DNA from 2 places in the Caballeronia sp. INML2 genome. Region 2 is predicted to be linked to the other one. Evidence: riboswitches for the same ligand, from Rfam matches in the RefSeq annotation. Region 2 holds a riboswitch; the other holds the start of a gene.
What was found. A riboswitch is a leader RNA that binds a small molecule or an ion and turns the genes downstream of it on or off. The one in region 2 is predicted to bind glycine.

Region 1 (7,005 bases), on a different contig from region 2:
GAGCAGAAACTGTTCGATGTGATACTGCGCGAGATTGACCATTGGCGGCAGCTTCTGGTTTTCGTCCTGCGGCATCGTGAAATGCAGCACTTCCGTGTCGCGATAGAAGCTTCGGCCGCCCGTCCACGGCAGGCCCGTTTTCAGAAAGCCGCCGAGCGCGCCCAGGCGTTCGATGATTTCCAGGCTGCGCCGCGAGATGCAGATCGCGCGGCTGCCGTGACAGACCGAATCGTCTGCTTCGATCAGCACCGAGCGCACGCCATGATTCGCGAGCCCAAGCGCGACCGCGAGTCCGACCGGACCGCCGCCGACGATCGTCACGTCATGACGCTTCACTTCGACGCCTTGTTCCAGCGCCGGAACGCGCGCCGCATACTTTTTCGCCGTGAACGGATACGGCTTGAATGGCTTGTTCATCGAGTGCTCCTTGCGTGTTCCTCAAACGGCTTGCGCTGCGTTTTGCCTGATCGGCAACATCATGACGATGACCGCGCCGATTGCGAGCAAAACCGCCGAATAGATCAACCCCGACGTGAAGCTGTGCGTCGCGTCCTTCAGCCAGCCGACAATCAGCGGATTGAGCGCCGAGCTGATGTTGCCCGTCGCATTGATGACCGCGATGCCGATAGCACGCGCCCTGAAGCTCAGTGCGTGATCGGGCGTGGTCCAGAAGATCGACATCGCCGTGTATGAGCCCGCCGACGCGAGGCATACGCCAAGCATGCGCAGCGCGGGGTTCGTCGAGCATGCGGTGCAGAGCCAGCCCGCGGCGGAGAAGAGCATCGGCAGCATCAGGTGCCATTTGCGCTCCTGCTTGCGATCCGAGCGGCGGCCCCAGACGATCATCGCGACGATCGTGCAGACCTGCGGAATCGCCGCGAGGAGGCCGATCGTGCGATTGCTCGCATCGGCGCTGAAGCTCTTGACGATGAGCGGCGTCCATACGGCGACCATCGCGAGCGTGTTCACGAGGCAGAAGTACGCGATCGCGAATTTCACCACGGTCGGCGAAAGCAGTTCCGCCACGATGCTCGTGCCGCGTGCATGCCGCGCCGGTGCGCTCGCGTCGCCGGAATGGTCAGATGCGAGCGTGTCGGCAAGCGCGCGCTTTTCGTCGGTATCGAGCCAGCGCGCGTTGCCGGGGTTGTCGTCGAGATAGCGATAGACGACGAGGCCGAGCACTGCCGACGGCAAGCCTTCCAGCAGAAAGAGCCACTGCCAGCCCTTCAGGCCGAGCGTGCCGTCGAGCCCGAGAATGAAGCCTGAAAGCGCCGAGCCGACGGCCGCGGTCACGGGCATCGCGATCATGAAAAGCGCATTGGCGCGCGCACGGTATGCGCCGGGAAACCAGTACGTGAGATAGAGCAGGATGCCGGGCAGGAAACCCGCCTCCGTCACGCCGACCAGCACGCGCAATACATAGAGCGACGCGGGGCTCGTCGCGAACATCGTGGCCGTCGACGCGAGGCCACACGCGACCATGATCGTGCCGATCCAGCGGCGCGCGCCGATACGCGCGAGCACGATGTTGCTCGGAATGCCGCACGCGATGTACGCGACATAAAAGAGCGTCGTCGCAAGGCCGAATTGCGTGCTGGTGAGGCCGAGGTCCTTCATCATCGTCAGGCCGGCGAAGCCGATGTTGATGCGGTCCAGAAACGAAAAGAAGAACAGCACGAAAAGGAACCACAGCAGATGCCGCGAAACTTTCGCGATGACGGGCGGCTCCTGCGTGTGCGGGTTCGATGTGCGTTGCGTCGCGTTCAATGCGCCGCTTGCGCTCGTGGTTTCCATGCTGTCGTCTCCGGTCGTGTCGCTCTGTCGGACATCTGATGCGTCGGAGTATGAAGCGCGCAATCGTGCCGCTTGTCCTCAATTTGGGTACAGCGCGAGGCCGTCAGCGGCCCGGGGAAAACACTTACGCAGGGGAATCGTCAGACCTTGCCCGGCCCGATGCACAGCGCGAACAGTTGCCGCTGGCTCGAAATGCCGAGCCTGCGGTATGCACGCTTCTGATATGTGACGACGCTCGTCGCCTTGATGCCCATCGCATCGCCGATTTCCTGCGCGGTGCGGCCTTCGAGCACGCCGGTCAGCACGTCGAGTTCGCGCTTCGACAGCTCCGGGCACAGGCCGCGCACGCGCGCGAGCATCAGATGCGAGATCGGCATGTCGCGCTGCCCGCAGATCGCGTAATGATGTTTCGCCGCGTGCGCGATGAGCGGCGCCATCGCTTCGATCAACGCGATCTCGCGCGGATGGTAGTTGCCGAAGCGCGTGTCGCGATACAGGTTCACGGAGAGCCACAGATCCGCGCTCGGCTGCACGAGCAGCGACACGCGGTCCGACACGTTCGGCTGGTGATAGCACGCCGCGCGATACGCCTCGTGCGCGATGTCCTCGCTCGTCTGCCGATGGAGCACGAGCATGGAGCCGGGCTTGTCGTTGCGCGCCGAGGAAACGATCTTCTGATTGCCGTCGAGCGCGTAGAAATGGCGCGCGTAGGTGTCGGCGACATCGCGCAGGAAACGCCCGCCGCGATGATCCGCCACCGACACCGTGCGCGGCCGGTTGCCGAATTCATACGCGAAGATCGTGCACTGCGAAATCGAGGCGACGTCGCCGAGCAGCTTCAGCACTTCGGCGGCGAGCGCGTTGGAATCCTCGCTGCCGATCGACGACACGAGCCCGGTGGCGCGGCTGAGATCGAGCTGCCCGTTCGATGAGACGCGGTCGAGTCGCCAGGAGCGCATGATGGGCTGAACGAGATACGTGGGGTCCCGCTATTCTAAGCCCGCGCTCCCGCCCGCTAGCGCGCGATAGCCGAGCGCAGCGCCGCATTGCGGCGCACGATCCAGTTGAAGAGCGGCGTGGCCATCAGCGTGCTGAGCACGGCCATCAGCACGAGGATCGAAAACAGTCCGGGCAGGATCACGCCCGCCGCGAGTCCGATGTTGATGATGATCAGTTCCATCAAACCGCGCGCATTCATCAGCGCGCCGATCGCCATTGCGTCGCCGGAAGGCTCGCCATTGGCGCGCGCGGCCGCCCAGCATGCGATGCCCTTGCCGCCGAACGACGCGAGCAGGATGACGACGGCCGCAAGCATGATAGCCGGGTCCATCAGCATGTCGAGCCGCGTGTTGAGGCCCGAGTAGGTGAAGAACATCGGCAACAGAAACACGACGACGAAGGGCTGCAGCATGTCGCGCAGCTTTTCCGTCAGCGGGCCGCGCGGCAGCGCCACGCCGAGCAGGAAGCCGCCGAACACGGCATGGATGCCGATTGCGTCCATCGCGAATGCGCAGAGCGAGAACAGCACCATGACGGTGGCGAGCACGCTCGTGGGCAGCGGTGTGTGCGGATTCAATCCGGCCGCGAGCCGGCGCAGCAGCTTCCCGCCGGCGAAGATCATGAAGAGCGCGAAGGCCGCGCCGCCGCCGATCGCCGCGTAGGCGCCCATCCACGAGCCGCCGAAGCTCGCGAGCACGATCGCGAGGATGCACCACGCGGCGGCGTCGTCGAATGCGCCCGCGGTCAGCGCGAGCGTGCCGAGCGATGTGCCGGCAAGCCCCCGTTCGTGGATGATGCGCGCGAGCATCGGAAACGCGGTGATCGCGATCGCCGCGCCGAGGAAGAGCGACGCCTCGTAGAGCCGCACCTTCTCCGCGAAGAGACCGGGGATCGTGTGCAGCCACGGCGTGAGCGCAAACGCGAGCGCGAACGGCGCCACGATGCCGGCAAGCGACACGCTCATCGCGCTTCTTGCGCGGGCGCGGAAATGGTCCGCGCGAAACTCCGTGCCGACGAGGAACATGTAGAGCCCGACGCCGAGCTGCGCTGCGACGTAGAGCATGCCCATCGTCGGCTTGGGAAAGAGCGCCTGCTGCCAGTGCGGGAGAAGCATTCCGAAGAGCGACGGCCCGAGCAGCACGCCCGCGATCATTTCACCGACCACTTGCGGCTGGCCGACGCGCTGCGCAAGCCTGCCGACAAGCTGGCTCGCGAGCACGATCACCGCGGCCTGCGCGAAAAAGTAGACGGACAATTGGGAAGACGGCATTTTTGAGCTGCGAAAGAACGAACGACGGGAGTCTGACGGCGAGCGCGGCGGTCTGTCAACGTGACGGGGGCTTGCCACGTCAGTTTTGTACCGGTATTGTCGAAAAGTTCGACAACGCGCCACGGAAGAGCTCGTCCCCCGCGACGACGCCGACGGAGCAACCGCCCCGGAAACTCTCAGGCAAAAGGACCGTGCGCGCCGGAACATCTGGAGAGCGGCGCCTGAACGCGCCCACCGAAGGGGAGCCCCGGCTGCCGACGCGAATGTCGGGCGGCCCGCGGGCGAAACTCTCAGGTACATGGACAGATGGGGCATCGGTGCCGGCTGCGGCATGTGGCCAAGGCCGGCGATGCTCAATCAATCTGGATCATGTCATGTCACGAATCGCCATCATCGGCGCCGGGATCACCGGCGTCACGACCGCTTACGCCCTTGCGCAGCGCGGCTTTCGCGTCACCGTTCTCGAGCGTCATCGCTATGCGGCGATGGAAACGTCCTTCGCCAATGGCGGTCAGCTCTCGGCGAGCAACGCCGAAGTGTGGAATAGCCGTTCCACCGTGCTGAAAGGGCTCAAGTGGATGTTCACGCGCGACGCGCCCCTCCTGATGAATCCGCGGCCGGGCTGGCACAAGTACAGCTGGATCGGCGAGTTCCTGCGTCAGATTCCGAACTATCGTGCGAATACCGCCGAGACGGTGCGCCTTGCGATTGCGGCGCGCGAGCATCTGTTTCGCATCGCGCGGGACGAGAACATCGATTTCGATTTCGAACGGCGCGGCATTCTGCATTTCTACGCGACCCGCAAGGAGTTCGACGCCGCATCGAGGGTCAATGAAATCCTGCGCGACGCGGGCCTCGACTGTCACCCGGTCGCGCCGGAAGAGATCGCATCGATCGAACCGGCCTTGCGCGGCTCGTTTCATGGCGGCTTCTTCACGCCGTCGGATTCCACTGGCGACATCCACAAGTTCACGCGCGGACTCGCCGATGCATGCGCGCGGCACGGCGTCGAGTTCCGCTACGACACGTCGGTGACATCCATCGACGAACAGGCGGGGCGGCTCACGCTGACCGTCGAGCATGCGGGCGAGGCGCAGGCGCTCCAGTTCGATGGCATCGTGATCTGCGCGGGCGTGGGCAGCCGGGCGTTTGCATCGATGGCGGGCGATCATCTCAACGTCTATCCGGTCAAGGGCTATTCGATCACCGTCTGGCTCGACGATGCGAAGAGCCGCGATCGCGCGCCGTGGGTCAGCCTGCTCGACGACCGCGCGAAAATCGTCACGAGCCGGCTCGGCGCGGACCGTTTCCGCGTCGCGGGCACGGCGGAGCTGAACGGCTTCAATCGCGATATCCGCGCGGACCGCATCGCGCCGCTCGTCGAATGGACGCGGCGCCATTTCCCCGATGTGTCGACCGCGCGCGTGATTTCGTGGAGCGGCCTGCGCCCGATGCTGCCCGGCATGTTGCCGAATGTCGGGCAGGGCAGGCGTCCGGGCGTGTTCTATAACACCGGGCACGGGCATCTCGGCTGGACCTTGTCGGCCGCGACGGCGGAGATCGTTGCGGAGGCGGTGTTGCAGCGTTTGCCTTCGAAGCGCGTGCACGTTGGCGCGTCGTCGCGGGTGAGGATGGATACGCCGGCGTGATATCGTCGGCGCACTGTTCACTGTCCGAAGGAGCGCGAAATGGCCGAACTCGTCAATTGCCTTTGGTTCGACGGTAATGCCCGTGAAGCGGCGGAGTTCTACGCCGCCACCTTTCCCGATAGCCGCGTCGGCGCGGGCCATGCGTCCGCGAAGCCGGGCGTGGGGCAGGGGCCGGAGTTGACCGTCGAGTTCACCGTGCTCGGCCAGCGCTTCCTCGGACTGAACGGCGGCCCAAACTTCAAGCCGAACGAAGCGGTGAGCTTCATGGTGCATACCGGCAGCGCGGAAGAGACCGATCGCTACTGGAACGCGATCGTCGGCAATGGGGGCGAGGAAAGTCGGTGCGGCTGGTGCAAGGATCGCTGGGGTTTTTCATGGCAGATCACGCCGAAGCGGATGCTCGAGATTTTCAGCGGCCCCGATCGCGAAGCCGCGCGACGCGCGATGGACGCGATGATGACGATGAAGAAGATCGACATCGCCGTGATCGAGCGCGCGGCGGCGGGCGCGCATCGTTGACGCTACGTCCAGGGCGTGCTTGGAGCTTTTGTTAATCGGGCTTTCGCCGGGATCCGGCAAGACCTACAGCGAACGCTCGATAGCCTTGCCGAGCAAATCAATCCCGAGATCGATCTCTTCCTCGCTCACGGTAAGCGGCGGCGCAATACGAAACACCCCGCCCATGCCAGGCAACTGCACGATGTTCATGCTCAACCCGAGCTTCATGCACTCGCGCGTGATCTTCGCGCCGAGTCCATCGGCGGGCTCCTTCGTGCGGCGATCCCTGACGATCTCCACACCCAGCAGCAGACCGCGTCCGCGCACATCGCCGATGCAGTCGAAGCGCTCCATCAGATCGAGCAGCCCGCGTCTGAGCCGCGCGCTCATCACGTTCGCGCGCGCGACGAGCCCATCGCGCTCGACCACGTCCAGCACGCGCAAGCCGACGGCAGCCGGCAGCGGATCGGACACGTGCGTCGTGTAAAACAGATAGCCGAGTTCGTGCGCTCTTTCTTCGATCGCCGCCGAAGTGATGGTGGCCGCGAGCGGCAAACCCGCGCCCAGCGTTTTCGATAGCGTGAGGATGTCGGGCGTGACGCCGTCGCGCTGGCACGCGAACATCGTGCCCGTGCGGCCGATGCCGGTTTGCGCTTCATCGAGAATCAGCAGCATGCCGCGCGCCTCGCACTTGCGCTTCAGCGCCGCCATGTAGCCTTCCGGCAATTCGATGATGCCGCCCGAGCTCAGGATCGGCTCCGCAATGAACGCCGCGAGATTGCCGCTCGACTGACG
Region 2 (7,005 bases):
AGCTTGTCCAGGCCGGCGTCGCCCGCCGGCTTGATCTTGAAGAGCCAGCTTTCGTACGGCGCGCCGTTCACCTGATCGGGCGCCGACGTGAGCGCGTCGTTCGATGCGACGATTTCGCCCGAGACCGGCGCGTAGATGTCCGATGCCGCTTTCACCGATTCGATGACGGCGATCGCATCGCCCGCGGTCACGGTCTTGCCCGCCGCGGGCAACTCGACGAAGACGATGTCACCGAGCGCTTCCTGCGCGTGATCGGTGATGCCGACGGTCAGCGTGCCATCGGATTCGGTGCGGACCCATTCGTGCGATTCGGTGTATTTCAGATCGGCCGGGATGCTCATTGGATGCTCCTTGCGTGTGCTTTCGTGAGGTTCTTGATTCGAGGAAACGGGCGCGACGGCGTTACGACAGCTCGACGAGAACCTTGCCGTTGCGCACGAACGGAAGTTTTACCACGCGCGCCGGAAGTTGCTTGTCGCGGATGACGACCTGCACCGTGTCTCCGACGGCGACAGCCGCCGGCACGCGCGCGAAGGCGATGGATTCCTGCATCGACGGCGAAAAGGTGCCGCTCGTGATCTCGCCGTCGCCGTGCGGCGTGACGACTTTCTGATGGGCGCGCAGCACGCCGCCCGCCTTGCCGTTTTCCTTGATCAGCACGAGCCCGACGAAATTGGCCTTGGAGCCGTGCGCCTCGAGCGCGCTGCGGCCAACGAAATCGCGCTGCGTTTTCAGATCGACGGTCCATGCGAGGCCGGCGTCGAGCGGCGAAACCGTCTCGTCCATGTCCTGACCGTACAGGTTCATGCCGGCTTCGAGACGCAGCGTGTCGCGCGCACCGAGGCCGGCGGGCTTCACGCCCACGGCGGCGAGCGCGTTCCACAACGCTTCGACTTGTGTCGCCGGAACGACGATCTCGAAGCCGTCCTCGCCGGTATAGCCGGTGCGCGCGAGCATCAGCTCGCCATATTGCGTCGACGGGAAAACGGCCGCGTTGAATGGCTTGATGTCCTGAGTTTGCGCGCGCGTGTCCGGCAGCACTTGCCAGGTCTTTTCGCGCGCGGTCGGGCCCTGAACGGCGATGATCGCGAGATCGCGGCGCGGCGTGATGGAAAGATTGAATTCGCCTTCGGCATTCAACTGGCCGAACCAGGCGATGTCCTTTTCCGCCGTCCCCGCGTTCACGACCACGCGGAAACTCGTTTCGGAAAAGTAGTAGACGATCAGATCGTCGATCACGCCGCCGTTGCCGTTGAGCAGGCACGAGTAGAGCGCACGGCCGGGCGTCGTGAGCTTGTCGACGTTATTGGCGATGGCGTACCTGAAGAATTCGCGGACGGCGTCGCCCTCGAAATCGACGACGCGCATATGCGACACGTCGAACATGCCGGCGTCGGTGCGCACGGCGCGATGCTCGTCGATCTGCGAACCGTAGTTGACGGGCATGTCCCAGCCGCCGAAATCGACCATGCGCGCGTTCAGCGCGAGGTGGGCGGCGTGCAGGGGCGTGTGTTGAAGTTCGGTCATCGGGGCCTCGGTTCGCGAAACAAAAAAGGCCACGCCGCGCACATTTCGCCCGGCCGATGCCTTTTCGTGCTGCCGAAAGCAGCGCGCAAGGCTCATGCCCCGTAGCGGATGCGATGCGTGACCCCTCTGTCCTCGGTACCTGAGAGATTGCGCGAACCGTGCACGGTCGTGCTGCGGTTCATCGCGCGCCCCTTCGGTGGGCAACTGGCTTCATGAGGAAGCCGCTGCCGCTCTCCAGAGTGCGAGGAAACGAATTCCTCGACGCCGTCGGTCCTTTTGCCTGAGAGTTTGCGGGTATGCCCCTTCGGCGGCGCGGTCTTCGCTGCATGAACGAAACCACGCGCTCTCCCGACGCGTGCGGCAGAATTTACGCGACCGAATAGGGCTTGTCAAACGGATTCGGGCGCGTTCGATGGACACCGAACACGTCCGCTGAACGATGTTCAGTCGAGTTGCCGAAACGGCACGCGCCGCCCTTCCCGGTCACTCTGAATCGCCAGTTCGATGATCGTCATCGTATCGACCGCGTCCTGCGGCGAAATGGGAAACGGCTTGCCGTCCTGAATCGACGCCGCCAGCGCGCGATAAAACTCGATATACGCGCCGTCCTTCGTGGCGAATTCATGGCGCAGGTCGAGATCGCCATCGACTTCGCGCAGCACGCCCGGCGGATTCTTCGCAAACTCCGGATTGCCGGGCCGCATGCCGGAACGCAACTGGTCTTCCTGCGTATCGAGCCCGTTTTTCACATAGCTGCCCCGCGTGCCGTGGATCGCGAAACGTGGCGGTTCCAGCGCCGCGAGCGCGCTGGCGTGCAGGATCACTTCCTTGTCGTCGTAACCGAGCACGAGATGCACGTAATCCGGCGCGTGCGCGTGATCGCGATGCGCCTTCACGAACGCCGTCACCGTCTGCGGCGCGCCGAAGAGCGTCAGCGCCTGATCGATCAGATGCGGCCCCAGATCGAACAGCAGGCCGCCGCCGCGCTCGGCTTCCTCGCGCCAGCGCTGCGGCACTTTCGGGCGAAAACGGTCGAAATGCGATTCGTAATGCGTGATGCGCCCGAGCCGCCCGCTTTCGACGAGCGCGCGCACCGTCATGAAGTCGCCGTCCCAGCGGCGGTTGTGAAACGGCGCGAACACGAGACCGCCTTGCGCGGCGAGATCGGCGAGCGTGCGTGCGTCGCGCGCGGAAAGCGTGACCGGCTTGTCGACGACCACATGCTTGCCCGCCGACAACGCGCGATGCGCGAGATCGAAGTGCGTGTCGTTCGGCGTCGCCACGACGACACATTCGAGCCCGTCGACGGCGAGCAGCGCCTCGAAGTCCGCGACGATCCGCGCGTTCGGATAATCCGCCGTCGCGCGTTCGGCCTGGCTCGTCGCGATGGCCGTCACTTCCGCCCGGCCGCAGTGCTCGATGACGGGTGCGTGAAATGTCGCGCCGGCGAGGCCGTAGCCCATCACGCCGACTTTCAGTGCTGTGCTCATGCGGGCATCGTCCTGTCGTAAATTCGATCGGATATTGTGGCACGAACGAGGGCCGGAACCGCGCCGCCGCTATCGTGTTAACATCGCGCTCTCCTCCGCGCGCGGGTTTCAGCAAGCGCGCCCCGAACTCCAGAAGCCCAATACGATGTCCGCTGGTCTCAACGCCGCGCAAAGCGAAGCCGTGCGCTATCTCGATGGTCCCTGTCTCGTGCTCGCCGGCGCGGGCAGCGGCAAGACGCGCGTGATCACACAGAAGATCGCGCATCTGATCGAAGGACGCGGCTTCGAGCCGAAGCACATCGCCGCGCTCACGTTCACGAACAAGGCCGCGCTCGAAATGCGCGAGCGCACCGCGAAGCTGCTCGAAGGCAAGACGCTCACGACGCCCGGCAAGGAAGGCCGCAAGATTCCCGTCAATCAATTGACGATCTGCACCTTCCACTCGCTCGGCGTGCAGATCATGCGGCAGGAAGCGGAGCACGTCGGGCTGAAGCCGCAGTTCTCGATCATGGATTCGGACGACTGTTTCGGCATGGTCCAGGAACAACTCGGCACGACCGACAAGGGGCTGATCCGCAAGATCCAGTCGATCATCTCGCTGTGGAAGAACGCGATGGTGTCGCCGGATCAGGCGTCCGTGCTCGCGAGCAACGACGACGAGCACCAGGCAGCGATCGTGTATCGCAGCTATGCGGCGACGCTGCACGCGTATCAGGCGCTCGATTTCGACGATCTGATCCTGCGTCCCGCGCAGCTTTTCGCCGAGAACGAGCAGGTGCGCGACAAGTGGCAGAACCGCCTGCGTTATCTGCTGATCGACGAGTATCAGGACACCAACGCCTGTCAGTACGAATTGCTGAAGCAGCTCGCCGGCCCGCGCGCGGCGTTCACGGCGGTCGGCGACGACGATCAGGCCATCTACGGCTGGCGCGGCGCAACGCTCGAAAACCTCGCGCAGCTCGGCAAGGATTTTGCGAAGCTGCACGTCGTCAAGCTGGAGCAGAACTATCGCTCGACGGTGCGCATCCTGACGGCGGCGAACAATGTCATCGCGAACAATCCGAAGCTGTTCGAAAAGAAACTGTGGTCCGAGCACGGCATGGGCGACACGATCACCGTCACCGGCTGCAACGACGAGGAGCACGAGGCGGAATCCGTCGTGTTCCGGCTATCGGCGCACAAGTTCGAGCGGCGCACGCAGTTCCGCGACTACGCGATTCTTTATCGCGGCAATTTTCAGGCGCGCATCTTCGAGCAAGTGCTGCGGCGCGAGCGCATTCCTTATGTGCTGTCGGGCGGGCAGTCGTTTTTCGACAAGGCGGAGATCAAGGATCTCATCGCGTATCTGCGCCTGATCGCCAATCCCGACGACGATCCCGCGTTCATTCGCGCGATCACGACTCCGCGGCGAGGCGTCGGCAATACCACGCTCGAAGCGCTCGGCGCGTTCGCGGGCGCGGCGAAGGTGTCGCTCTTCGAGGCGGTGTTCATGGGCGGCATCGAGGCGCGTCTGTCTGCGCGGCAGGTCGAGCCGCTACGCACCTTCTGCGAATGGATTCGCCGGCTGTCGGACCGCGCGGCACGCGATCCCGCGACCGAAGTGCTCGACGACATGATGGAAGCCATCCACTACGAGTCGTATCTCTACGATGCGTACGACGAGCGCCAGGCGCAGTCGAAATGGCAGAACGTGCTCGAGTTTCTCGAATGGCTCAAGCGCAAGGGCACGAAGCCCGAAGCCGCGCCGGGAACGGAGCAGACAGGCTACGACACCGCCGACGGGTTCGCCGATGAAGGCAAGAACCTGCTCGGCCTGATCCAGACCGTCGCGCTGATGTCGATGCTCGAAGGCAAGGAGGAAGATCCGGATGCGGTGCGGTTGTCGACGGTGCATGCGTCGAAGGGACTGGAGTATCCGCACGTGTTTCTGGTGGGCGTCGAAGAAGGGATCATGCCGCATCGCGGCAGCTCGGACGACGACGCGCCCGTCGACGATTCGCGCATCGAGGAAGAGCGCCGGCTGATGTATGTCGCGATCACGCGCGCGCAGCGCAGTCTGCATCTGAACTGGTGCAAGAAGAGAAAGCGCGCGCGGGAGACGGTGGTGTGCGAGCCCTCGCGCTTCATCCCCGAGATGCTGCTCGACGATGCGCCGCCACCGACCGCCGAGGAAAAGCCGCTGTCGCCGAAGGATCGTATGGCGATGCTCAAGGCGATGCTGCAGAAACCTTGATGCCTTCTTCGTGCTCCAAACAAAAAACCCTGCGCCGCAAGACGCAGGGTTTTTCTCATTGCACTCGAGAAGGTTACTTCGCCGCGTTCACCATGTAATCGACGGCCGCCTTCACGTCCGCATCCGGCGCGTTCGATCCGCCCTTCGGCGGCATCGCGCCTTTGCCGTGCAGCGCGTAGTTATAGACGGTGTCCATCGGCTCCTTCAGGCGCGGCGCCCATGCGGCCTTGTCGCCGAACTTCGGCGCGTTGAGCACGCCGGCCGCGTGACACGCCTGGCAGACTTGCTCGTAGAGTGCCTTGCCGGCCTGCGCGGCATCCGCGCTTTGACCGCCGGCCGCCGGCGCAGCCGATGCAGCCTGCGGCACCGATGCCAGCGCCGCGACGGCTGCCGCCGCCTGCGCGTTCTCATTCGCGCTCGCTCCCGCCGGAGCCGCCGCGCCCGAAGCCGCTGCCGCACCTGATGCGCCCGCGCTCGCCGCTGGGCCCGACGCGGGTTGCGCCGGTTCGGCCAGTTTGCCGCCGCTGCCGTTCGCCATATAGACAACCGCGCGCGCAATTTCGAAGTCGCTGTAATCGTCGGGGCTGGCGCCGCCGCGTGCGGGCATCGCGCCCTTGCCGTTGAGCGCGTTGTGCAGGAGCGTGTCGTAGCCTTCGCCGATGCGCGGGGCCCACGCGCCGGCATCGCCGAACTTCGGTGCGCCAGCGGTGCCCGCTGCGTGACAGGCCGAGCAGACGGCCTTGAAAACTTCTTCGCCGGTCTTGTAGACGCGCGGTGCGTTGGCATCGCGGATATCGACCTGCGCGGCGGGCGCGATGCGCTCCTTCACCGACTGCTCGATGTCCGTGCCCGCGCCGGTACGCGTCGAGTTGTTCACATACACCGCGAGCAGAATGATGATGGCGACCGGGATGCCGAATCCCGCGATGACCGCGGCGATGAGTTGGCCGGGTGTCTTGATCGGGGCTCCGTGGGGTGCTTCGCTCATGCTTGTCTCGTCTCCCGTTTTTTGGTGTGAGTCGGTTCAGTGACAGCGTGACAGCTACCGCATTGCGCTTGCGCGGGCCTTGGGGAAAGGCACGGTCGATTATAGACGGAACGCTTAACTGTCGGCGCGAGGTGGCCGGGGCGGCGGTGCGGGCGTTTACCCGAATCGTGTGATGCTTCGCGCGATGCGTCCAGGCCCGTGCGATGGACGAAGTCATGGAAAACAGGTATTCTCTCGGATTCGCATGGGCCTTGTAGGCGCCTTTTGTTTTCGGGCGCTCCCTCACGCAAGGCCTTTCTCCGATGCGCCCGTAGCTCAATGGATAGAGTACTGCCCTCCGAAGGCAGGGGTTGCTGGTTCGATCCCAGCCGGGCGCGCCAATGAATTCCCCCTCGATCCGGTTGTCGTTCGTTGGTTGTTTCTGTCCGCGATTCCGCCGGCCCGGCTGAACTAGCGCTCGCCGGAAAACGCTCCCGATTCGCCCACCATCGTCCCCCACCCAAACCCCATCCCCGCCAACCACCTCCGATACGCCACCGCCATCCGATCACACCGCTGATGCAGCTCCGCATCGAGATCGAGCGGCAGACGCCGAGGCCATTGCGACTCGACGATCGGCGTGTCCTGCATCAGGATCTCCATATTGAAGTCGTAGAGCGCCTGATCGGAATGCGTCGTGTCGTCCTCATGAATCGACACGAGCCACGCGCGCGTCTCCGTCTGCGTCACCGGCGACGCCGCCAGCATGATATGCAGCGCGCCCTGCC

Region 1: another riboswitch for glycine. It lies ahead of NCT32_RS29315 (D-amino acid dehydrogenase); the one in region 2 lies ahead of gcvT (glycine cleavage system aminomethyltransferase GcvT).

What each region holds. Positions count from the first base shown of each region.
Region 1 is NZ_JALQDH010000085.1:24,036-31,040, forward strand. Features, by position in the region: gene NCT32_RS29295 (FAD-dependent oxidoreductase) at 1-417, opposite strand, end outside; gene NCT32_RS29300 (MFS transporter) at 439-1,794, opposite strand; gene NCT32_RS29305 (LuxR C-terminal-related transcriptional regulator) at 1,935-2,753, opposite strand; gene NCT32_RS29310 (cation:proton antiporter) at 2,810-4,063, opposite strand; glycine riboswitch at 4,184-4,257, shown strand; glycine riboswitch at 4,268-4,372, shown strand; gene NCT32_RS29315 (D-amino acid dehydrogenase) at 4,438-5,712, shown strand; gene NCT32_RS29320 (VOC family protein) at 5,752-6,231, shown strand; gene NCT32_RS29325 (aspartate aminotransferase family protein) at 6,295-7,005, opposite strand, start outside.
Region 2 is NZ_JALQDH010000040.1:21,786-28,790, forward strand. Features, by position in the region: gene gcvH (glycine cleavage system protein GcvH) at 1-341, opposite strand, end outside; gene gcvT (glycine cleavage system aminomethyltransferase GcvT) at 403-1,527, opposite strand; glycine riboswitch at 1,644-1,775, opposite strand; glycine riboswitch at 1,786-1,888, opposite strand; gene NCT32_RS13475 (oxidoreductase) at 1,971-3,017, opposite strand; gene NCT32_RS13480 (UvrD-helicase domain-containing protein) at 3,163-5,250, shown strand; gene NCT32_RS13485 (cytochrome c5 family protein) at 5,324-6,238, opposite strand; tRNA gene NCT32_RS13490 (tRNA-Arg) at 6,543-6,618, shown strand; gene NCT32_RS13495 (aromatic ring-hydroxylating dioxygenase subunit alpha) at 6,689-7,005, opposite strand, start outside.